2 regions of the Luteimonas sp. MC1825 genome follow, and region 1 is predicted to be linked to the other one. Evidence: riboswitches for the same ligand, from Rfam matches in the RefSeq annotation. Region 1 holds a riboswitch; the other holds the start of a gene.

Evidence for each region. Region 1 has a riboswitch for cobalamin ahead of btuB (TonB-dependent vitamin B12 receptor). Riboswitches for the same ligand answer to the same signal wherever they lie in the genome.
Region 2: another riboswitch for cobalamin. It lies ahead of IDM46_RS13405 (ribonucleoside-diphosphate reductase subunit alpha); the one in region 1 lies ahead of btuB (TonB-dependent vitamin B12 receptor).

Annotation. Positions count from the first base shown of each region.
Region 1 is NZ_CP061714.1:398,763-410,668, reverse strand. Features, by position in the region: gene IDM46_RS01925 (multidrug efflux RND transporter permease subunit) at 1-918, opposite strand, end outside; gene IDM46_RS01920 (efflux RND transporter periplasmic adaptor subunit) at 925-2,166, opposite strand; gene bioD (dethiobiotin synthase) at 2,298-3,014, opposite strand; gene IDM46_RS01910 (GAF domain-containing protein) at 3,007-3,492, shown strand; gene IDM46_RS01905 (TfoX/Sxy family protein) at 3,489-3,833, shown strand; cobalamin riboswitch at 3,832-4,069, shown strand; gene btuB (TonB-dependent vitamin B12 receptor) at 4,191-6,065, shown strand; gene gph (phosphoglycolate phosphatase) at 6,090-6,746, opposite strand; gene IDM46_RS01890 (HAMP domain-containing sensor histidine kinase) at 6,790-8,076, opposite strand; gene IDM46_RS01885 (response regulator transcription factor) at 8,073-8,765, opposite strand; gene IDM46_RS01880 (glycosyltransferase family 39 protein) at 8,872-10,566, shown strand; gene IDM46_RS01875 (phosphatase PAP2 family protein) at 10,644-11,348, shown strand; gene IDM46_RS01870 (phosphoethanolamine--lipid A transferase) at 11,345-11,906, shown strand, end outside.
Region 2 is NZ_CP061714.1:2,884,475-2,896,380, reverse strand. Features, by position in the region: gene IDM46_RS13440 (pseudouridine synthase) at 1-538, opposite strand, end outside; gene IDM46_RS13435 (methyltransferase) at 538-1,395, opposite strand; gene IDM46_RS13430 (hypothetical protein) at 1,496-1,984, opposite strand; gene IDM46_RS13425 (LysM peptidoglycan-binding domain-containing protein) at 2,047-2,424, opposite strand; gene queF (NADPH-dependent 7-cyano-7-deazaguanine reductase QueF) at 2,532-3,347, opposite strand; gene IDM46_RS13415 (amidohydrolase) at 3,370-4,704, opposite strand; gene IDM46_RS13410 (ribonucleotide-diphosphate reductase subunit beta) at 4,756-5,775, opposite strand; gene IDM46_RS13405 (ribonucleoside-diphosphate reductase subunit alpha) at 5,827-8,271, opposite strand; cobalamin riboswitch at 8,457-8,694, opposite strand; gene zapE (cell division protein ZapE) at 8,731-9,846, opposite strand; gene IDM46_RS13395 (alpha/beta fold hydrolase) at 9,860-10,537, opposite strand; gene IDM46_RS13390 (ExeM/NucH family extracellular endonuclease) at 10,561-11,906, opposite strand, start outside.

The sequences.
Region 1 (11,906 bases):
CACGGCTTCGGCCACGGTCAGCGCGTTGGCGCCGGGCAGCAGCTGGATCGCGAACGCGCCGGTCGGCTGGCCGTTGAAGCGGGTGTCGAAGCCGAAGCCGGCCGCACCGACCTCGATGCGCGCCACGTCCTTGAGGCGGACCGTGCCGCCGCCGGCGTCCGCGCGCAGGATGATGTCGCCGAACTGCTCGGGCGAACTGAAACGGCCTTCGGCCGACACCGTCGCGGTGAAGCCCTGGCCCGCGGGAGCGGGGTCGGAGCCGATCGAGCCTGCCGCGAACTGCACGTTCTGGCCGCGCACCGCCGCCAGCACCTGGCTGGCCGACAGTCCGTAGCCCTGCAGCTTGTCCGGATTGAGCCAGATGTTCATGGCGTACTCGGAGCCGAACTGCTGGGTGCTGCCGACGCCGGGCACGCGCGCGATCTGCTCCAGCACGCGCGAGCCGATCAGGTCGTTGAGCGCGTTGCGGTCGATCGACGGCGTCTGCGAGCGCAGGCCCACCACCATCAGGAACCCGGCATTCGCCTTGGCCACCACCACGCCCTGCTGGGTGACTTCGGTGGGCAGGCGCGGCGTGGCCAGCGACACCTTGTTCTGCACCTGCACCTGGGCGATGTCGGCGTCGGTGCCGGTCTGGAAGGTCAGCGTGACGCTGGCGCGGCCGGACGAACTCGAGCTCGAGCTGAAATACAGCAGGTTGTCGATGCCGGTCAGCTGCTGCTCGATCACCTGGGTGACCGCGCGCTCGGTGGTCTGCGCATCGGCACCGGGATAGCTGGCCGAGACGGTGACCTGCGGCGGCGCCACGTTCGGGTACGACTCGACGCCCATGTTGAGCAGCGCGATCACGCCGGACAGCGAGATCAGGATCGAGATGACCCAGGCGAAGACCGGATGGTCGATGAAGAAACGGGGCATCGGAGGTCAGCCTTCGTCGGCCGGGGGGGCCGCAGCGGCCGGCTCCGCGGGATCCGCGGCATCGCCGGCATCCGCGGGCGCGGCCGCATCGGCAGGCGCGGCGGCGGGTACTGCTCCCGGCGCTGCAGCCGGCGCTGCACCCGGCGCGGCGGCCGGCTGCCACGGCGTGGCCTTGGCCGGCTTGCCGGGGATCGCACGCTGCAGGCCCGACACCACCACGCGGTCACCCGCGGCCAGGCCGCTGCTGATGATCCAGCGGCCGGCATCGGCGCGGTCGGTCACGACTTCCTTGCGCGCCACCATGTCATCGGCACCCACGACCAGCACATAGGCGCCGGCGGCATCGCGCTGCACCGCGGCCTGCGGCACCGCGTACACGCTCTGCTGCACGCCCAGCGTCGCCACCAGGGTCACGTAGGAACCCGGCAGCAGGCGGCGGTCGGGATTGGGCAGCGTGGCACGCAGCGACACCGCGCCGGTCTGCGGATCGACCACGTCGCCGGAGAAATCGAGCTGGCCGGGATGGTCGTAGACCACGCCGTCGGCGAGCAGCACCTGCACCGACACCGGGCCGCTGCGGTCGAGCTGCATGCGGCGGACCTCGTCGAGCTCCGCCACGCCCATGGTGAAGTTGACGTACAGCGGGTCGACCTGGTCGACGGTGGTGAGCAGCGTGGCCGCGCCCTGCCCGACCAGCGCGCCTTCGGTGACCTGCTGCTTGCCGGCGCGGCCGGAGATCGGCGCGCGCACGGTGGCATAGCCGAGGTTGATGTTGGCGCTGTCCACCGCCGACTGCGCGGCCTGCACGGCGGCATTCGCGCTGCGCTCGGCGGCCTGCGCGTTGTCGAGGTCGGACTGCGAGATGAAGCGTTCCGGTGCCAGCCGGCGCGCGCGTGCGGCGGTGGCGCGCGCATTGGCCTGGCTGGCACGCGCCTGCGCCAGCGCGGCCTGTGCCTCGCCGGCCGCCGCACGCAGCGGCGCGGGGTCGATGACGAACAGCACGTCGCCTTCCGCCACGTCGCTGCCTTCTTCGTACACGCGCCGCTGCACCACGCCGGGCACGCGGGCACGCACGTCGGCACTGCGGAACGCGGCCAGGCGTCCGACCAGCTCCTTGCGCAGCGGCAGGTCTTCCGGCTGCACGGTCACCACGCCGAGCTCGGGCGGCGGCGGTGCCTGCTGCTGCTCCTCCCCTCCGCATGCCACCAATGCCGCGAGAAGGACCGGGATCAGGGCGATGCGACGCATGGGAGGTCCTTGGGCACGGGGGATTCTTGAACTGGCAAGTATGGCATCGGCGGTCCCGGCCAAAAACCGTGCCTGAAGTCAGGCCGGCCAGCCCCGATGCTGGCATGCGCAGGTGCAGGTGCAGGTACATGTCATGGCCGGGCGCCGGCGACGGCGACCGCCGCGGCGTGCAGGCTGCCCGCGAGCACGCCGGCATCCGGCATCGCGCCGGCATGCGGCAGCACGCCAAGGCAGGGGGCCGGCAGGGTGCCGCGCAGCAGCTCGAGATACTCGTCGCGGCGCGTGAACCGGTCGTCCAGCGCGCTGCCCACCCAGCCCAGCAGATCGCAGCCGTCGCCGATGATCGCGCGCGCACTGAGCCGGGCGTGGCTGAGGCAGCCCAGGCGCAGGCCGACCACCAGCAGCACCGGCAGCTGCAGCGCGCGCGCCAGGTCGGCATGTTCGATGCCGTCCGCCAGCGGCGAAAGCCAGCCGCCCGCGCCCTCCACCACCATCGCATCGGCCTCCGCGGCCAGCCGCGCGTAGGCCGCCACGACCGGCGGCAGTGCCACCACGATCCCGGCCGCGCGCGCGGCCAGCTGTGGCGCGGTCGGCTCGGGCAGTGCCCACGGGTTCACGTCGACGTAGTCGGCTGGCGGATCGCTGGCCGCCTGCAGCGCCAGCGCGTCCTCGTTGCGCAGGCCCAGCGACGTCGCATCGCAGCCGGCAGCCACCGGCTTCATGCCGCGCGCGCGCAGCCCGCGGGCGCGCAGCGCGTGCAGCAGTGCGACGCTGGCAACACTCTTTCCCACGCCGGTGTCGGTGCCGGTCACCAGCACCCCGCGCGCTACACTTGCGGTCATGTTCACCTCGCAGATTCTAAGCGGCGACAAGCCCGAGCAGTACGCGCAGCTGGTCGCCCAGGCACGCGCGCTGCTGGCCGGCGAACCGGACCGCATCGCCAACGCCGCCAACCTGTCGGCGCTGGTCTACCACGCGCTGCCGGACCTCAACTGGGTCGGGTTCTATTTCTTCGACGGCACCGAACTGGTGGTCGGCCCGTTCCAGGGGCAGCCGGCCTGCGTGCGCATCCCGCTCGACCGCGGCGTGTGCGGCGCGGCGGCGCGCACCGCGCAGACCCAGCGCGTCGACGACGTGGAGGCGTTCCCCGGCCACATCGCCTGCGACGCCGCATCGCGCTCGGAACTGGTGGTGCCGTTGTTCCACGCAGGCGCCCTGGTCGGCGTGTTCGACCTCGACAGTCCGGTTCCCGGTCGCTTCGACGTTGTTGACCAGACGGGACTCGAGGAGATCGCGGGCGTGTATCTGGAATCTTTAGGCCAATGAGCGCGCCACCGCCGCTCAAGATGCGCAACATCGGCCCCAAGTCGGCCGCGTGGCTGCGCCAGGTCGGGCTGCGCACCCCCGAGGACCTCATGGCCGCAGGGCCACTCGACGCCTTCATGCGCATCAAGCGCGCCGGCTTCAAGCCGAGCCTCAACCTGCTGTATTCGCTCGAGGGCGCGCTGTGCGACTGCCACTGGCAGGACGTGCCGGATGCGCGCCGCGTGGAACTGGTGGCGGCCGCCGAGGAGGCCATCGCCGGGTTGCCGCCGCCGCGCAACCGTCCGCCGGCAGGGCCGGTGACCACCACGATGATGCAGGACGACGACGGCGCGATGCCGTAGACTGCGCGCACTTTCTGGTGACCCGCGGGGCTTCCCCCAACGGTTGAAACGGGAAGCCGGTGACCTTCCGCCCGCCCTTGCGGCGAGCGAAGCACTCCGGCGCTGCCCCCGCAACGGTAAGCGTGGAACACCCCGGCAAACCGCCACTGTGCATCGCACGGGAAGGCGCCGGGGCTGGAGCGGCTGCATCGCTCCGCCCGCGAGCCCGGAGACCGGCCCGAAAGACGACTGGTTGTGACGCGGAGGGCGTTGCGGCGGCAGTGCGCCGTGTCTCCCCACGTCTCCTTCCGTCCCCGCTCCCTGCCCGCAACCTCCACGACACTGTCGCGCGGGCGTGCGCGACGCATGGAGACACGCATGAAGCCGCACCACCGGATCCTCACCCTTGCCGTTGCCCTGGCCCTGTCACCCGCGGCGTTCGCCGCCGGCGCCATCCAGTCCACCGACCTCGACACCATCGTGGTCACCGCCACCCGCACCGCGATCAACGCCGAGGACAGCAACGTCCCGGTGCAGGTGCTGGACCGCGCCGCCATCGAGCGCAGCCAGGCGACCTCGCTTCAGGAGCTGCTGCGCGGCCGCGCCGGCATCAACCTCGCCAACCAGGGTGGCCCCGGGAAGCTGTCGTCGCTGTTCCTGCGCGGCACCGAGTCCGACCACGTGCTGGTGCTGGTGGACGGCGTGCGCATCGGCTCGGCCTCCGCCGGCATGGCCTCGTTCCAGGACCTGCCGCTCGACCAGATCGACCGCGTCGAGATCGTGCGCGGCCCGCGCTCGAGCCTGTACGGCTCCGAGGCCATCGGCGGGGTGATCCAGGTGTTCACGCGGCGTGCCGGCGCGGGCACGCGCAGCAACCTCAGCCTCGGCATCGGCAGCCATCACCTGCGCCAGGCCAGCGCCGGCATCGGCCACACCGGCGAGCGCGGCTGGTTCCAGGCGCAGGGCGCCTGGCAGCGCACCGACGGCATCGACTCCTGCCGCGGCACCGCCGCCGGCTGGGGCGCGGGCTGCTACGCCGACGAGCCCGACCGCGACGGCTACCGCAATGCGTCGCTGAGCCTGCGTGGCGGCACCAGCTTCGGCGAAACCGTGGAGCTGGAAGGCCACGCGCTGGTCGCCGACGCCTTCAACGAATACGACGGCACCCTGTTCGGCGGCAACGAGGCCGACAACCGCCAGCAGGTGTTCGGCGCCCGCCTCGGCTGGCGCCCGGACGCGCGCACCGACGTCAACGTGCGCATCGGCCGCGCCGACGACCAGGCCGAGAGCCACTTCTTCGACCACGCCAGCGATAAGCGCAGCTTCGCCAGCACCTTCGACACCCGCCGCGACACCGCGTCGGTGCAGGGCGACTTCAGCCTGGCCGAAACGCACCTCCTCAGCGCCGGCGTCGACTGGATGCGCGACCGGGTGACCGGCAGCACCGGGTTCACCGTCGACAGCCGCGACAACGCCGGGCTGTTCCTGGCGTACCAGGGCGGCAGCGGCGCGCACAGCTACGAAGCCAGCCTGCGCCACGACGACAACCAGCAGTTCGGCGGCCACGCCACCGGCAGCGTCGGCTACGGCCTGAAGTTCGGCAACGGCATGCGCTTCACCGCCAGCGCCGGCACCGGCTTCAAGGTGCCGACCTTCAACGACCTCTACTACCCCGGCGGCTGGGGCAACCCGGACCTCGAGCCGGAGGAGTCGCAGACGGTGAACCTCGGGCTCGCGCAGTTCGGCACCGGCTGGAACTGGACCGCCAACGCGTTCCAGACCGACATCGACGAGCTCATCGGCTACGACATCGCGTTCGCACTGGTGAACGTGGACGAGGCCCGCATCCGCGGTGCCGAGCTGACCGGCTTCATGTCGCTGGCAGGCTGGGACCTCAACGCCGAGCTCAGCCACATCGACCCGCGCAACCGCAGCGCCGGCAGCAACCACGGCAACGTGCTGCCGCGGCGCTCGCGCAACACCGCGCGCGTCGACATCGACCGGGCGCTGGGCGCGTTCCGCATCGGCATGAGCGGCTTTGGCAACGGCGCGCGCCATGACGATGCGGCCAATACCGTGCGCCTCGCCGGCTACGGCACGCTCGACCTGCGCGTGGAGTACGCGATCGGCAGCGAGTGGACGCTGCAGGCGCGGGTGGCCAACGTGTTCGACCGTGAATACGAAACCATCGCCTGGTTCAACCAGCCGGGGCGCGAGTACGGGCTGACGTTGCGCTACCAGCAGCGGCTCTGACCGCGGGGTTGCGCGGGGTTGCCGTCAGCCGCGAAGCGCGAGCAACCCCTCCAGCCCGTCCAGCACCGCCACCGCGCCCGCGCGCTCCAGGTTGAAATCGCGCGGGTAGCCGTGGCGCAGCAGCACCAGGTCCATGCCGGCGGCGTGCGCGGCGCCGGCATCGGCCTCGGAGTCGCCGACCATCAGGCATTCGTCCACGCGCCGGCCGTGCTGCGCCGCCAGGTGCAGCAGCGGCATCGCATGCGGCTTGCGCTCGGGCAGCGTGTCGCCGCCGACGACGCCGTCGAAGCGGTGGGCGATGCCCATCGCCTCGAGCAGCGGGCGCACGTAGCGCTCGGGCTTGTTGGTGCAGATCGCCATCGCCACGCCATCGGCGTGCAGGGCATCCAGGGTCTCCACGGTGCGCGGATACAGGCGCGCCTGCAGCAGCAGGCAATCGCCGTAATGGCGCATCAGCCGCGGCAGCGCGGCGTCCACCGGCATGTCGCTGCCGACGTGCTGCAGCGCGCTGTCCATCAGCACGCGCGTGCCCAGGCCTATCCAGCTGCGCACCAGTGCTTCCGGTTGGCGCGGATGGCCCAGCTCATCGAGCGTGCGGTTCACCGCTTCGGCGATGTCGGCGGCGCTGTCGACCAGGGTGCCATCGAGGTCGAACAGCACCAGTGGCCAGGCGAATGGCATGTCGGGCACCTCGCCGGTTGGGGGGCCGACGCAGCACCGAAGCCTACACCGCGCCGGACGGGACCCGCGACGCGCCCAGGTCCAGGCGCGCGGTCGTGCCCTCGCCCGGGCGCGACTCGATCACCAGCCCCCAGCCCAGGTGCGCGCACAACCGGGTGATCAGGTCGAGGCCGATGCCGCCGCCATCGCGCCCGCCGCCGCGCGCGGCGCGCGCATAGACAGCGCTGATTTCCTCCGGCGACATGCCTTGCCCGGGATCGGCGATCTCGACCACCGCGCCCGGCAGCAGCCGCACGTGGATCACGCCGTCGCCGCTGTTCTCCACCGCGTTGCGCAGCAGGTTGCCGATCGCCGCCTGCACCACCGGCGCCGGCGCCAGCAGCTCGCATGGCCGTCCGACCGCGAGATCCAGCTGCAGCCCTTTGGCCCCGGCCATCGGCCGGTGATCCTCCACGATCTCCGGCATCAGCTCGCCAAGCGCGATGTGGTCGTTGGCGTGGGCCAGCCGCGCCGGCTCCTTGGCCAGCACCAGCAGCAGCGACACCAGCTGCTCCATGTCGCGCGTGGTGCGGTGGATGCGCTGCAGCTTTTCCAGCGCCTTGGCCGGCACGCCCGGCTGCGCCAACGCGAGTTCGGCCGCACCGCCGATCACCGAGATCGGCGTGCGCAGCTCGTGGCTGGCACTGTCGATGAACGCACGCTCGCGTTCGACGAACTCGGCGTTGCGGGCGAGGTAGCCGTTGACCGCCTCGGCGATCACCTCGATCTCGCTGGTCGCCGCATCCGGCACCGTGACGCGTGACTCGGCACGACCCGGGCGCAGCCGCGCGATCTGCCCGGCAACGTCCGCCAGCGGACCCACCAGCCGCCCCGCGCCCCAGGCCGCGAACAACCCGAGCAGCAGCGCCACCAGCAGCGCGGACGCCAGCATGCTCATGCCCAGCTCGCGTTCGCGTCGCTCCAGGTCGGTGATGTCCAGCGCCAGTGCCAGCCGCCGCCCGGCGAGGTCACGCACCATCAGCACGTGCTTGCCGCCTGCCAGGTCCACTTCGTCGTGCACGCCTGGCCCGAGCGCCGCCAGCTCTGGCGGCAGCGGCCTGGCCGGGGCTTCGTACAGCGCCAGCGTGTCGGTGTCGATCCAGCGGTAGCCCGGGTCCGCGCTGCGCGCCAGGAAATGGTCGAACTCGGCTTCCAGCAGGGATTTCCACACCAGCGCTTCGGCGTGTTCGTTGACCACCAGGCCATGCACCATGACCGCCAGCGACAGCAGCAGGCCGTAGGCGACCAGTGACCACGTCAGGCGACTGCGCAGGCTGCGGCGCACCGTCATCCCTCGCCACCCTCGGGGGCGAGCTCGGCGATGCGGTAGCCGACGCGCGGCAGGGTATGGATCAGCTTGCGCGCGAACGGTTCGTCGACGCTGCGCCGCAGCTCGTAGACATGCGAGCGCAGCATGTCGCCATCGGGCGGATCATCGCCCCAGAGCACATGTGCCAGGCGGTCGCGGGTCACCGCCGCGGGGCTGGCGCGCATCAGCTCTTCCAGCAGTTTGCGGCAGGCCGGATACAGGTGCAGCACGCGTCCGCCGCGGGTGGCCTCCAGCGTGGACAGGTCGAGCCTGAGGTCGGCGACCTCGAGCACGCGCTTGCGCCCGCGGCCGGTGGCGCGCGTCACCAGCGCCTCCAGGCGCACCTCGAGTTCGGGCAACGCGAACGGCTTGGTCAGGTAGTCATCGGCACCGGCGCGGAAGCCGATGATCTTGTCGGGCAGCTCGTCGCGCGCGGTCAGCATCAGCACCGGCACATCGCTGCCCGCCTCGCGCAGGCGGCGCAGCACCTCCGGGCCGTCCAGGCGCGGCAGCATCCAGTCCAGGACGATGGCGTCGTAGGCGTGGTGGCCGGCCAGGTGCAGCCCGGTGGGGCCGTCGGGCGCCGCGTCGAGCACGTGGCCGCGCGCTTCGAAATAATCGAAGAGGTTGGCGACCAGGGCGCGGTTGTCCTCCACGACCAGCAGGTGCATGCGGAGCTCCGGAAATCACGCGAGGCTGCGCGCCGCGACGTCGGAACGACGTCGGAACGCCGGGATTCCGACGATTCTCCCACGTGTCGGCGGTAGCATCCGCGCCATGCCGCCATTCCCTCCCGTCCCGAGTTCCACGCGCACCTGGCCGCTGGCGCTGCTGTTGTTGTTCGCGCTGGCCGCGGGTCTGGGCCTGCGTGACCCGTCGCCACCGGACGAGCCGAGGTTCGTGCTGGCGGCACGCGCCATGGTGGACAGCGGCGACTGGCTGGTGCCGCGCCGCGGCCGCGAGGCCTACGCCGAGAAGCCGCCGGTGTTCATGTGGATGCAGGCCGCGAGCTGGACGCTTGTGCGCGACTGGCGGGTGGCGTTCCTGCTGCCATCGTTGCTTGCGGCGCTGGCGACGCTGGTTCTGGTGCGCGACGCCGCCGCACGGCTGTGGTCGCGGCGGCAAGCGCCGTGGGCGGTGGGCGCGCTGTTCGTGTGCCTGCAGTTCGGCCTGCAGGCAAAGCGTGCGCAGATCGACATGGTGCTGGTGGCGCTGACCACGCTGTCGCTGTGCGCCCTGCTGCGCCACCTGCTGTACGGGCGCGAACGGCGCTGGCTCGCCGCAGGCATGTTCGCCGCGGGCCTGGGCACCGTGACCAAGGGCGTGGGCTTCCTGCCGCTGCTGGTGCTGCTGCCGTGGCTGTGGGTCCGGCGTGGCCAGCCTCGCCTGCCCGCCGCGCGCGTCGCGGGCGATTCCGCGCTCGCGGTCGCGGCCTTCGTGGCCGGCGTGGCGGTCTGGCTTGCGCCGCTCGGCCTGGCGTTGCTGCGCCACCCGGATCCGGCATTGCAGGCCTACGCGCACGAACTGCTCTTCCGCCAGACCGGCGAGCGCTACGTCAACGCCTGGCACCACGTGCAGCCGCCCTGGTACTACGCGCAGACCATCGCCACGCTGTGGCTGCCCGGCGCGCTGCTCCTGCCGTGGCTGCTGCCGGCGTGGTGGCGGCGGCTGCGCCGCGGCGATCCGCGCTACGTGCTGCTGCTGGGCTGGGCGGCGCTGGTGCTGCTGTTCTTCTCGCTCAGCCCCGGCAAGCGCGAGGTGTACGTGTTCCCGGCACTGCCGGCCCTGTGCCTGGCCGCGGCCCCGCTGCTGCCGGCGCTGCTGCGCCGCACCGGCGTGCGCCGGCTGCTGCGTGGCTGGCTGCTGCTGGTCGCGGCACTGTGCCTTGGCGCGGCGGCGAGCGGCCTGGCGGATGCCACGTGGGCCGCGCGCGTCGCCACGACGCGCGGCATCGCGGCGCCGGACATGCGCACGCTGCTGTGGGCGCTGGGGGTGCTCGGTGCCGGCGCCCTGCTGCTCGCCGCGGTGTTCCGCGGGCGCCGCATCGCGCTGGCACTCGTGCTGTTCACGGCGCTGCTGTGGACGACCTACGGACTGGTGCTGGCGCCGGCGCTGGATGCCTCGAGTTCCGGGCGCGCGCTGATGCGGCGGGTGGACGCGCACCTCGGCGCGGACGGCGAGCTCGGCGCAGTGGCGTGGCGCGAACAGCACCTGCTGCAGGCCGTGCGCCCCGTCGCCGAATTCGGCTATCGCCAGCCCTGGCACCTGCAGTGGCGCGAGGCCGCCGCGTGGATCGCCGGAGCGCCGGAGCGGCGCTGGCTGTGGCTGCCCGCCGATGCGCTCGGCCCCTGCGTGGACCGCAGCCGCGCCCTGCCGATGGGCCGCGCCAGCCGCCAGGACTGGTGGCTGGTGCCCGGCACCGCGATCACACCGCACTGCCAGGTGCCGCCGTTCTTCCGCGACGGCAATTAACAAAGCGCGAACACTGCTCCCACGCCTCTCCGACAAGCGCGCCACGATCATCGCCGCACCTCCACCCGGTCTCCGCGATGCGTCCCGAACTCTCCACCCTGTCCTTGCCGGCCGCCGGCGCGCGTGGCGCCTTCCGCGCATACAGCGGCTGGGCGCTCCTGCCGTGGGCGCTGCTGCCGGCGGTGCTTGCGATCGCCGCGCGGCAGACCGCGCTGGATACCGTGCTCGCCGATGCGCTGTTCGCGTGGGAGGGCCAGCGCTGGGCGCTGCGTGACGATGCCATCGCGCGCGGGCTGCTGCACGATGGCGGCGCGCTGGCGTGCAGGCTCGCGTGGGTGGCCGTGGTCGTGGCGTGGCTGGCGACGTACGCCGTGGCCGCGCTGCGGCCGCATCGCCAGCGCCTGGGGAGGCTCGCCTTGTCGGTGCTGGCAGCCGCGACGCTGCTGGCCACGCTGAAGCAGGTTACCGCCGTCCATTGTCCGTGGGACCTCGTGCGCTACGGCGGCGGCGCCCTCCCCGGCGACGGCGGCGGCGCCTGCTTCCCTGCCGGCCATGCCGGCGCCGGATACGCATGGCTCGCACTGGCGTTTTCGGCAACGACCCCGGCCGGCCGTCGCGCAGGGCTCGCCATCGGCGCGGTGGTCGGCCTGGTCTTCGGCGTCGACCAGCAGCTGCGCGGCGCGCACTTCCTGTCGCACGACCTGTGGGCGGCGGCGCTGTGCTGGGCGGTCGCCGTGGCGGTGGCCGCGTTGTGGCCCACGCCGGCGGAGCGCGCGGCGTGAGCGTTGCCGCACTGCCGCGTCGACACCCCATCGATCTGATTGGTCGGCTGGGCGCCTGGCGGCCGGCGATGACGGTGGAAACCCTGGCGCTGTGGGCCAGCCTGTACTTCGTGCTGGCCTGCAACGGGCCGTTCTGGCATGCGGTGTTCGCGACCGGGGCGCTGGCGGGCGCGTCCGGGGCGCTCGCGGCGGCCTGCCTGCTGGTGCTGGTGTTCGCGCTGCAGGCGTTCCTGTTCTGCGTGCTGCTGCATGGCCCTCTGGCGAAGCCGGTGCTGGCCCTGCTGCTCGTGGCGGGCGCCGCGGCCAACCACTACGCGCGCAACTACGGCACGTATTTCGACACCGACATGGTGCGCAACGTGCTGCAGACCGACGCGCGCGAGGCCGGCGAACTGCTGTCCTGGGGCCTGCTGCCTTCGCTGGTACTGCATGCCGGGCTGCCCATGCTGGTGCTGTCCCGCATCCGCCTGCGGCGGCGCACGCTGGCGCGCGCGGGCGTGGCCCGCCTGGGCTGGCTGCTGGCGCTGGCGGTGCTCGCCGCGGGCGCCGCCCTCGGCG
Region 2 (11,906 bases), 430 kb from region 1:
CCGGGACATCGCGCCAGCTGCCGGGTGCGAGGTCGCCGAGCCGCTGTGCGCCGATCGCGATGCGCACCAGGCGCAGCGTGGGTAGCCCGACCGCGGCGGTCATGCGTCGCACCTGGCGGTTGCGGCCCTCCGAGATACGCAGCTCCAGCCACGCATCGGGCACGGTCTTGCGCACGCGCACCGGAGGATCGCGCGGCCACAGCGGCGGAGGCGCGTCAAGCAGGCGCGCGTGCGCGGCACGGGTCGGCCCGTCGCTGAGCGTCACGCCGGCGCGCAACGCGTCAAGCTGCGCGGGCGACGGCGCACCCTCGACCTGCACCAGGTAGGTCTTGGCCAGCTTGTGGCGCGGATCGGTGATGCGGTGCGCAAGCGCGCCGTCATCGGTCAGCAGCAGCAGGCCCTCGCTGTCATGGTCGAGGCGGCCGGCCGGATACACCGCGGCCGGCAGGCCGAAGCCGGCCAACGTGGGCCGCGGCGGCGTGCTGCGGTCGGTGAACTGGCACAGCACGCCATGGGGCTTGTTGAACGCGACCAGCACTACTTCACGAAGCGCAGGGTCATCCGGTCGCTTTCGCCGATCGCCTGGTACTGCTGGCGGTCCTCGGCGTCGTGGCGGTTGGACGGCGGCAGCGTCCACACGCCGTTCGGGTGGTTGCGGTCGTCGCGCGGGTTGGCATTGATCTCGCTGGAAGCGTCGAGGCGGAACCCGGCGGCTTCGGCCATCGCGATCACCTGCGCCTGGCCGACGTAGCCCGACTTGTCATTGGCCGGGACGTCCGCCAGGGCGCGGTGCTCGACCACGCCCAGTACGCCACCCGGCTTCAGCACCGCATGGAAGGCCTTGAACATGCCCTCGGCCTGGCCCGCGCTGCGCCAGTTGTGCACGTTGCGGAAGGTCACCACCGCGTCCGCCGAGCCGGGCGCGCCCAGCACCGGCGCCGCCGGGTCGTAGGCCACCACGCGGGCGCGCGAGAACTGCGCGGGCGCGGCGGCAAAGAGCGCCTCGAGCCGGCCGCGGGCGGTGTCCTGGTAGGCGCGGCCGGAGCCCGCCGGGAGCGCGGCGGGGTCGACCACGGCGGCGATGTAGCCGTTGCTCAGCCACGGCGCGAGGATCTCGGCGTACCAGCCGGCGCCGGGCGTGACCTCGATGACGGTCTGCCCGGTCTCGATGCCGAAGAAGGTGAGGGTTTCGCGCGGGTGGCGGTACTGGTCGCGGGCGACGTTCGCCGCGGAACGCCAGCTTCCGCCGAGTGTTGCATCGAGCAGCGGATCGGGCGCGTGTTCGCTGACCGTGGCCGGCTTGGCCGTGGAGGCGTCGGCGCCAGGCTGGGCGGTGGCACAGGCGGCGAGCAGCAGCAGCGGCAGCAGGGCGGCGCCCTTGCGTAGGGTGGACATCGGCGTGCTCCAGGAGGGCGGGTCCGCAAGCCTAACCGGAACCCGCACGATGAAAAGGCCCGGCACAGGGCCGGGCCTCGGGGTCATGCGCGGAGGCGGATCAACGCACTTCGTATTCGCGCGTCTGCACGACCGCGCCGTTGAGCAGGATCTCCACCTTGTAGCGGCCCACCGGCCAGCCGTCGGGCTTGCTGACCTGGAAGGCGGTGTTGCCGGTACCGGTGAAGTCGAAGTCGCGGCTCAGCTCGTCCACCAGCTGGCCATCCTCGAACGACCAGCGCGCGGTGAGCTGGCCACGCTGCGGCGTGCCCGGGTCCGACGAGGTGGTGGCCACCGAGGCGTGGATGGTGTCGCCGGTGGCAAAGGTGGTGGCCGGCGCGGTGACGCGGTTGTTGGCATCGACCGCGGTGCCGAGATCGACCGAGGTCACGCTGACCGTGGCCACGGGGGCGGGCGCCGGCATCGTCGCCGGGGCCGGCGCGGCCGGGGGCGGGGTGACGACGGCGGGTTCGTCCTTCTTGCAGCCGGCCAGGGCGAGCGTGCCCAGCAGTGCCGCGGCCAATGCGGCATGGATCGGGGTGCGCATCATGTGGTGGTTCTCCATGGGGTTCTGGGCATGCGGTTCGGGGCTTGGGGCGGGTGTCGCGCGGATCAGGTGTCGGCATCCGCCGGCGGGATCTTCAGCACCTGGCCGGGCTGGATGCGGTCGGGATCGTCGAGCTGGTCGCGGTTGGCCTCGAAGATGCGCCGCCACTGGCCGGCCTTGCCGTACTGCGCCTTGGCGATGTGCGAGAGCGTGTCGCCCTTCTGCACCGTGTAGCTGGTGCCGCCCACCACGGCCTCGGTGGAGGACACGGATGACTGCACGTTGCCGAAATCGGCGCCGCGCGGGGCCGGTGCCTCGGTGCTGCCGACGGCGCTGCGGACGTTGGAAAAGTCCGGCTTGCCCGGTTTGGCGGCGGTGGCCGCCTTGCGGTCCCGATTCAGCGACAGCGATGCCGGATCGTTGGGATTCTGCGGATTGCTCATGCTGGGCTCCTGTGCCTTGCAGCGCGGAGGTTCACACGGCCGTTGTTAAGGGAACATCGCGTCTTTGTGAGCGTCCAGGCGCCCGCCGGACGGCGTGGTGTGCGCGTTTACTGACGTGGGTCGCGCCGCGCCGCGGGCGGCGACAGGCCCGGCGTGGCCCGCCAGGGATTGATGTCCAGGCCACCGCGGCGCGTGTAGCGGGCTTCGACCGACAGCTGCTGCGGACTGCACTGCGCCATCAGGTCCACGAACACCTGCTCCGCGCACTGTTCGTGGAAACCGGCGTGCTCGCGGAACGACACCAGGTAGCGCAGCAGGGCGGCGCGGTCGATGCGCGGGCCGCGGTAGGCGATGCGCACGCTGGCCCAGTCCGGCTGGCCGGTGACCGGGCAGTTGGACTTCAGCAACTGCGAGCGCAGGGTTTCCTCCACCACCTGCCCGGGCGCGCAGGCCAGCAGCTCCGGCGCCGGATGGTCATAGGCGTCGATGGCGACGTCCACGCCGTCGATGTCGATGCTGGCGGCGTCGTCGCTTGCGGTGGCCATCGGCGGCAGGCCGAAGCCCACCGCCACCGCCGCGCCGGCCGCGGCGGAGAGGTCGGTGGTGATGCGTGCGTGCACCTCGGCGGCATCGGCGAAGCGCGTGCCGTTGAAGGAGTTCAGGTACAGCTTGAGCGATTTCGATTCGATCAGCCGTGGCGACGCGGCCGGCACCAGGAAGGTCGCGGTGGCCACCGCCGGCTTGCCGCGCGCGTCCAGCCACGAGAGCTCGTAGGCCTGCCAGCGATCGTGGCCGTCGAACGGCAGCGTGGCGCCGATGCCGAGCGCCGCGCGGCCGGCGTCGCGGGCGATGGGGAACAGCAACGTGGCGTCATAGACGCGCGGATAGGCGACTTCGCGGCCCAGGGGGAGTTCGATGGTCATGGGCGCATTATCGCCCCTGGGCTCAGCCGCCGCTGGCGGGCACGCCCTCGCCGTGCAGGTAGTCCAGCGTCAGCTGCAGCATCGCGCGCATGCCCAGGTCGAGCGCCGACTCGTCGAGGAAGAATTCCGGCGAATGGTTGCTCGGCGCGGTCGCGGGGTCCTGGCCCGCCGGCGTCGCACCGACGAAGAAGAACAGGCCGGGCACTTCGCGGGCGTAGAACGAGAAGTCTTCGGCACCCATGTTGAGCGGCATGTCGACCAGGTTGCCGGGGCCGGCCACCTTCTCCAGGCTCGGGCGCATGCGCGCGGTCAATGGCGGGTCGTTGGCGGTGACCGGATTGCCGTCCTGGTCGGGAACGTTCGCCTCGACCGTGGCGCCGTGCGCGGCGGCGACCTTCTCCGCCACGTTCGCAAGGTCCGCGAACACCGCATCGCGCATGCCATCGTCGAAGGTGCGGATGGTGCCCACCAGCTCGACCTGGTCGGGAATGATGTTGTAGCGGATGCCGCCCTTGATGGCGCCGAAGCTCACCACCACCGGCTGCCTCGAGATGTCCTGGCGGCGGCTGACGATGGTCTGCGCGGTGCCGATGACATCCGCCGCGGCGACGATGGGATCCACCCCGCCCCAGGGCCGCGACCCGTGCGTCTGCCGGCCCTTGACCACGATGTTGAAGCGGTCGGACGCGGCCATCGTCGGCCCGCTGCGCACGCCGAGCTTGCCGGCCTGCAGCGTCGAGAACACATGCAGGCCGAACACCGCGTCCGGCTTGAAGTCGCGGAACACACCCTGCGCCAGCATCTCCTTCGCGCCGCCCTTCTCGTCGTCCGGCGGGCCTTCCTCGGCGGGCTGGAACACGAACAGCACCTCGCCCGGCAGTTCGTCGCGCATCGCCACCAGCGCCTCGGCGACGCCCATCAGCACCGAAGTGTGCGCGTCGTGGCCGCAGGCATGCATCACGCCGACGGTCTCGCCGCGGTAGGTGGACGTGGCCTTCGACGCGAACGGCAGGCCGCTGGTCTCTGTCACCGGCAGTGCGTCCATGTCGGCGCGCAGCGCGATGCGCGGCCCCGGCTTGCCGCCTCTGAGCACGGCGGTGACGCCGGTGGTGGCGATCCCGGTTTTCGGCTCCAGGCCCAGCGCGCGCAGGTGGTCGGCCACCAGCGCCGCGGTGCGTGTCTCGCGGTTGCCGAGCTCCGGGTACTGGTGGAGGTCGCGGCGCCAGGCCACGACCTTGGCGCCGAGTTCCGACGCGGCTGCGGCCACTTCCGGCCGCTGCCCGTCCTGGGCATTCAGCGGCAGCGCCAGGCCGGCGAGGACGAACGACGAAAGCAGGATGCAGGCGTTGCGTGACATGGCGCGTTCTCCCCGGGCAGTGCGCCGATGGTAACCGGCGGACGGCAGCCGTCAGAACGCCTCGTCGAAGGCCACTTCGCCCTCCACGCCCACCTGGTAGGCCGAGACCCGCCGCTCGAAGAAGTTGGTCAGTTCCTGCACGTCCTGCAGCTCCATGAACGCAAACGGGTTGCGCGCGCCGAAGTGCCGCGGCATGCCCAGCTGCGCCATGCGCTGGTCGGCGCAGTACTCGAGGTACTGGCGCATGTCCTTCAACGACAGCCCGGCCACGCCGCCCGACAGCGTGTCCTCGGCGAACGCGTACTCGCACTCCACCGCCTCGGTCATCATTTCCACCACCTGCGCGCGGAACGCGTCGTCGACCAGGTCCGGTTCCTCCTCGCGCGCGGTGCGGATGACCTCGAACGCGAATGCCATGTGGCAGCTCTCGTCGCGGAACACCCAGTTGGTGCCGCTGGCCAGGCCGTGCAGCAGCCCGCGCGAGCGCAGGTAGTACACGTAGGCGAACGCGCCGAAGAAGAACAGGCCTTCGATGCAGCCGGCGAAGCAGACCATGTTGAGCAGGAACTGGCGGCGCTGCGCGCGGGTCTCGATGCGGGTGACGCCCTGCAGCGAATCGATCCACTTGAAGCAGAACTCGGCCTTGCGGCGGATCGAGGGGATGTTCTCGACCGCGGCGAAGGCACGCGTGCGGTCGGCGGGATCGGGCAGGTAGGTGTCGAGCAGGGTGAGGTAGAACTGCACGTGCAGGGCCTCCTCGTACAGCTGCCGCGACAGGTACATGCGCGCTTCCGGCGCGTTGATGTGCTGGTAGAGGTTGAGCACCAGGTTGTTGGACACGATGGAATCGCCGGTCGCGAAGAACGCGATCAGGCGCTCGATCAGATGGCGCTCGGCGGGGCCGACCCTGGTCTTGAGGTCGGTGGTGTCGAGCGAGAAGTCGACCTCCTCCACCGTCCAGGTGTTGCGGATCGCGTCGCGGTACATCTCGTAGAAGCGCGGGTAGCGCATCGGCCGAAGGGTGAGTTCGAAGCCGGGGTCGAGCAGCAGCCGGGGGTGGCGCGTGGACATCATGGTGTTCCTCGGGATACGGGCGGGCTTGCGGAGTCGCGTCTGCACGGCCTACTGGCAGGCCTCGCAGCTCTCCGGGTTCTCCAGCGAGCAGGCCACCGCCTCGGCCGGTGCGTACTCCCGCGGGGCCGGCGCCTCCGCGTCCATGCCAGCCAGCGTCGCCTTGGCGATCTTCGTGGCCGGCCGCGAGCGCAGGTAGTACGTGGTCTTGATGCCGCGCTTCCAGGCATGCATGTACATCGACGACATCGCGCCGATCGACGGGCTTTCCATGAACAGGTTGAGCGACGCGGACTGGTCGATGAACGCGCCGCGGTCGGCGGCCATGTCGATCAGCGAACGCATCGGCACTTCCCAGGCGGTGCGGTAGATCGCGCGCAGCGCCTCCGGCACCTGTGCCAGGCCCTGCACCGAACCCTCGGCGCGCTTGATCGCGTCGCGCACCTCCGGCGTCCACAGGCCGAGCTTCTTGAGTTCCAGCACCAGGTGGCGGTTGACCTGCAGGAAGTCGCCGGACAGCGTCTCGCGCTTGAACAGGTTGGACACCTGCGGCTCCACGCATTCGTAGCAGCCGGCGATCGAGGCGATGGTGGCGGTCGGCGCAATGGCGATCAGCAGCGAGTTGCGCAGGCCGTGCTCGCGGATGCGCGCGCGCAGCGCGTCCCAGCGCGCGGTGTCGGCCGGGACCACGCCCCAGGCGTCGAACTGCAGGTCCCCGGCAGCGGCGCGGGTGTCGGCGAACGCCGGGTGGCGGCCGCGTTCGATCGCAAGTTCGCAGGACGCTTCAAGCGCGTGGAAATAGATCGCTTCGGCGATGCGCGCCGACAGCGCGCGCGCCTCGTCGCCGTCGAACGGCAGGCGCAGCTGGAAGAACACGTCCTGCAGGCCCATCACGCCCAGCCCGACCGGCCGCCAGCGCAGGTTGCCGCTGCGCGCGGAGTCGATCGGATAGAAGTTGAGATCGATCACCCGGTCGAGCTGGCGCACCGCGAGGCGAACGGTCTCGCCGAGCCTGTCGAAATCGAAGCGCGGGCCGTGCCCGGCATCGGCCTCCAGATGGTGTGCAAGGTTGATCGAACCCAGGTTGCAGACCGCGGTCTCGCTGTCGGATGTGACCTCGAGGATCTCGGTGCACAGGTTGGACAGATGGATGACGTTGCCGGCCCGCGCGGTCTGGTTGCTGGCGCGGTTGCACGCGTCCTTGAACGTCATCCAGCCGTTGCCGGTCTGCGCCAGCGTGCGCATCATGCGCGCGTACAGCTCGCGCGCCTTCAGCGTGCGCACCGCCTTGCCGTCGGCCTCGGCCTGCGCGTAGGCGCGATCGAACGCGTCGCCATGGAGGTCGGTGAAGTCGGGCACCACGCGCGGATCGAACAGTGACCAGTCGGCATCCGCCTCCACGCGGCGCATGAACAGGTCCGGGATCCAGTTCGCCAGGTTGAGGTTGTGGGTGCGCCGCGCGTCGTCGCCGGTGTTGTCGCGCAGTTCCAGGAACTCCTCGACGTCGGCATGCCACGGCTCCAGGTACACGCAGGCCGCGCCCTTGCGCTTGCCGCCCTGGTTGACCGCGGCCACCGACGAATCCAGCGTCTTCAGCCACGGCACGATGCCGTTGGAGTGGCCGTTGGTGGAGGTGATCAGCGAGCCGCGCGAGCGCACGCGGGTGAAGCTCACGCCGATGCCGCCGCTGAACTTGGAGAGCTGCGCGATCTCGCCGTACTTGCGGTAGATCGACTCCAGGGAATCCTTCGGCGAGTCGAGCAGGAAGCATGACGACAGCTGCTCATGGGTGGTGCCGGCGTTGAACAGGGTGGGCGACGAAGGCAGGTAGTCGAGGCGGCCCATGCGCCGGTACAGCGCAAGGGCCTCGGGTACGTCCTCGCTGAGCGCGCAGGCGATGCGCAGGAAGAACTGCTGCGGCGTTTCGACCACCTTGCGCGTGTGCGGGTGGCGCAGCAGGTAGCGGTCGTACAGAGTGCGCAGGCCGAAGTAGTCGAAGCGCAGGTCCAGCGACGCATCGATCGCGTCGTTGAGCTTGCGCGCGTTGGCCTGCACGAAGCCGAGCAGGCGCGCGTTGATCAGGCCGAGTTCGTGGCCGCGTGCGACCGACTGCGAGAACGCGTGGATCTCCTGGCCGGCGACCTCCTTGGCGATCACGCCGGCCAGCAGGCGCGCGGCGAGGCGGCTGTACTCGGGCTCTTCCGCGGTCAGCATGGCCGCGGTGCGGATCGACAGTTCGTCGAGTTCGCGGGTGCTGGCGCCGTCGTACAGGCCGGAGATGGTGCGCGTGGCGACGCGCATCGGGTCGACCGCATGCAGGCCGTCGGCACAGCGCTGGACCGCACGCACGATCTTGTTGAGGTCCACCGCCTCGTCGGTGCCGTTGCGCTTGAGTACGCGCATCGTGGTGGCGGTGGGCGGCGGGGTGAGCAGGAAGCCGTCGGGGCTGCCGGCCGGTGCCGCGGGCGCGGCGCCGGAGTGGTCGTGTTCGGTCATGGCGTTCGCCTTGTACAAAGTGGCGCACCTGGCCATCGCTCCCTCGGGCGGCGGCCGGAGGCCTGGCGTCGCCAAGGGTCCGGTGTCGGTGTCGCAACGGCCGCGACGCACCCGCGCGGGCGGATGGGCGGAGCTGCGTCACCGGCCATCTCCCCCCGGAGATTCCACGGCCGGCACCGCGCGGCGTGCTTCGCGCGGCTGTCGGCAGGTCTTCGGACTCGTGGACACGGCGACGGAGGTCCGTCGCCACCTACTTGCCGCTGCTTCCCGGGGCGCGTGCCCCAGTGCATGTCGCGACTTCGTTTCCACCTACCGCTGCGGGGCAGTGCCGGCCTTGGCACACGTTCGAAGAACGCGCGCCGCACCGGCTTCCCTTTTCATCCCGTGGCGCAGGCCGCGGGAACCGACCGGCACAACATAGTGGGGTCGATGAGGGAGGTCAATACAATATGTCGTGGCCTAGTCGCGGTGCTCGCGCGCGAGGTACTCGGCGCTGCGCATCTCCACCAGCCGCGATGCGGTGCGCTCGAACGCACCGCGCAGGCGCTCGCCGGCGTACAGCGCAGGCGGTGCCGCCGCGGCGGTGCACACCAGGTTGACGTTGCGGTCGTACAGCTCGTCGACCAGCGTGACGAAGCGGCGCGCGGCGTCGTCGCGCGTGCCGTCCATGCGCGGGATGCCGCCGAGCAGCACGGTGTGGAACTCGCGCGCGATCTCGATGTAGTCGGCGGCCGCGCGCGGACCCTCGCACAGCGCGGCGAAGTCGAACCAAACCATGCCCTTGCAGCGCGCGCGGGTGGCGATCTTGCGGCCCTCGAGTTCGATCGAGCCGTCGCGGTGGGCATCGTCGCCGCCGAGCGCGTGCCAGCGCGTCTCCAGCCAGGCGTCGCCGCCGTCGTCGAGCGGCGTGCGGTAGACCGGTGAGCGGGTCAGTTCGCGCAGGCGGTAGTCGGTGTCGCTGACCAGCTCCAGCACGTCGCAGTGCTGCTCGAGCAGCGCGATCGCCGGCAGGAAGCGCGCGCGCTGCAGGCCGTCGGCGTACAGCCCCGCGGGCGCGATGTTGGAGGTCGTCACCAGCACGATGCCTTCGGCGAACATCCGCTCCAGCACGCGCGCCAGCAGCATGGCGTCGCCGATGTCGCTGACGAAGAACTCGTCCAGCACCAGCACGCGCAGCGAGCGCCGCCATTCGGCCACGATCGTGGCCAGCGGATCGCGTTCGCCGGAATGCTCGCGCAGGCGCTGGTGGACCACGCGCATGAAGCGGTGGAAGTGGGTGCGGCGCTTGCCGTTGCCGCCCCGCGCGCCGGCGTCGAGCTTGGCGACCGGCAGCGGCAGGTGCTCGTAGAACTGGTCGACCAGGAAGGTCTTGCCGCGGCCCACGCCGCCCCAGAGGTAGAGGCCCCGGGGCGCGCGCTCGCCGGCGCCGAGCAGCCGCGTGAGCAGGGTGCCGCGCCGCCGCGCGAGCAGCGCCGCATGGACGCGGTCGAGCGCCGCGAGTGCCGGCTGCTGGGCCGGGTCATGGCTCCAGTCGCCGCGTTCCACGCCTTCGCGGTAGGCCTGCGACGGCGACATCCCGCCGCCGCCGTCAGTCATTGCCGCCCGGCAGGTGGCGCCGCACGCCACTCTTGATCGCGCCGCGCAGGTCGATCAGCTTGCGATGGAAGAAGTGCGAGGTGTCGGGCATGCGCACCAGCTCGGCCTTGGCCTTGCGCTTGGCCAGCCAGGCATAGACCGCATGCGGATCGACGATCTCGTCGGCCTCGCCCTGCACCACCAGCCACGGCATGGTCGGCAGGGTGATGGCGTCGAAGTTCCAGCTGCGGCCGACTGGCGGCGCGATCGAGACCAGCATCGCCGGCCGCAGTTCGGCCGCCACGGCGAGGCTCACGTAGGCACCGAAGCTGAAGCCCGCCAGCCACAGCTGGTCGGCCGGGCGCTGCGCGCGGACCCAGCCGGCCACCGCGCGCAGGTCGTCGCGCTCGCCGTCGCCCTGGTCGAACGCGCCGGCGGACTGGCCGATGCCGCGGAAATTGAAGCGCACCGTGGTCACGCCCAGCTCGCGCAAGGCGCGCGCCGCCATGGTCACCACCTTGTTGTGCATACTGCCGCCCTCGGTGGGCAGCGGGTGGCAGACCACGGCCACCGCCGGCACCCGGTCGACGTCGTCTTCGGGAATGTCGACGGCCACCTCGAGCGCACCCGCAGGGCCCGGCAGCAGCAGGGCGCCGGAGGCATCGGGGAACGCGGGCAGGGGGCTGGTCATGGGGGAATGATAGGTCCTGGCGCTCAGGGCGTGCGCAGGCGCAGGTCGACGACCACCGGGTCGTGATCCGAGCTTCGCCATGGTTTGACTGCCTGTTCGCCGCCATTGATGGCCTGTTCGGCGGCGTTGTCTGCTTCGTCGGCATTGCTGTGCCACGCGGAGGCGGACAGCAGGCGCGCGGCCAGCGCCGGGCTCAGCAGGGCATGGTCGAGGCGGCCGGCCTGGGCGTCATAGACATAGGTGTACGCCGGGCTGGCGGGCGCGCGGCCGCTGGCGGCGAAGGCGTCCTGCCAGCCGGCGGCGATGAAGTCGCGCACCGGCTCCTCCATCGCGTAGGCATTGAGGTCGCCGAGCACCGCGACCAGCGTGCTGCCGCTGCCGGTGGGATCGCCCGCCAGCCAGTCGCGCAGCTGCGCCCCCGAGGCGCGGCGGGTCGCGTTCCAGCACGACTGGCCGTCGCCCTGGTCGGCATCGCCGGCGCTGGCGTCGCGGCAGCCCTTGGACTTGAAGTGGTTGGCCACGACCACGAACGCGGGGCCGTCGCCGGCGCGGAAGGCCTGCGCCAGCGGCGCGCGGCTGAGTGTCGCGAACGGACCCTCGGCGCGCGTGGCCGGCGCGCCCATCGGGCGCACGCGGTCGGCGCGGTACAGCAGGCCGACGCGGATCGGGTCGCTGCCCGGGCCTTCGCCGGCATCGACGAAGCGCCAGCGCGCGCCGCCCGGGTCGAGGGCGGCGACCAGCTGGGCGAGGCTGGAGCGCGCGTCGTAGCCGTCGTTCTCGACTTCCAGCACCGCGACGATGTCCGCGTCCAGCGCGGCTAGCGCAGCTACCAGGCGCGCCTGCTGCGCCAGGTATTCGCCGGGGGTGCGCGCGCCGCGCGCGGTCGGGAAGCCGCCGCCCGCGCCGTCGCCATTGAACAGGTTCTCGAGGTTGAGGCTGGCCAGGCGCAGCTCGCCGGCCCGCGGCGGCGGCGCGGGGCGCGGCGCCGGACGCAGCGCCGGCAACGCCGCGACCTCCAGCCGCGGGCCGTGCTCGCCGACGCGCAGGGTGCCTTCGACGCCATCGACGATGCCGCCGGCGCGCCAGTCGGCAGGCGCCACCTGCGCCGTCTCGCCCAGGGCCAGCACCAGGCTGCGGCGGCGGTTGCCGGCGGCCAGTGCCTTCGCGTCCACGCCCGGCGTGGCGACTTCGGTGGGCGCGTACAGGCGGCCATCGAAGGCCACCACGACCTCACCGTTGCGCGCCAGGCGATGGTTGCCACTGACCATCAGTGGCGCGGCGATGCGGATCCGCTGGCCGTCATGCACCCGCCAGTCCGCCGGCGGTGTGACCAGTACGCTGGCCGCGTCGGTGGACGCGGGGCGCGGCG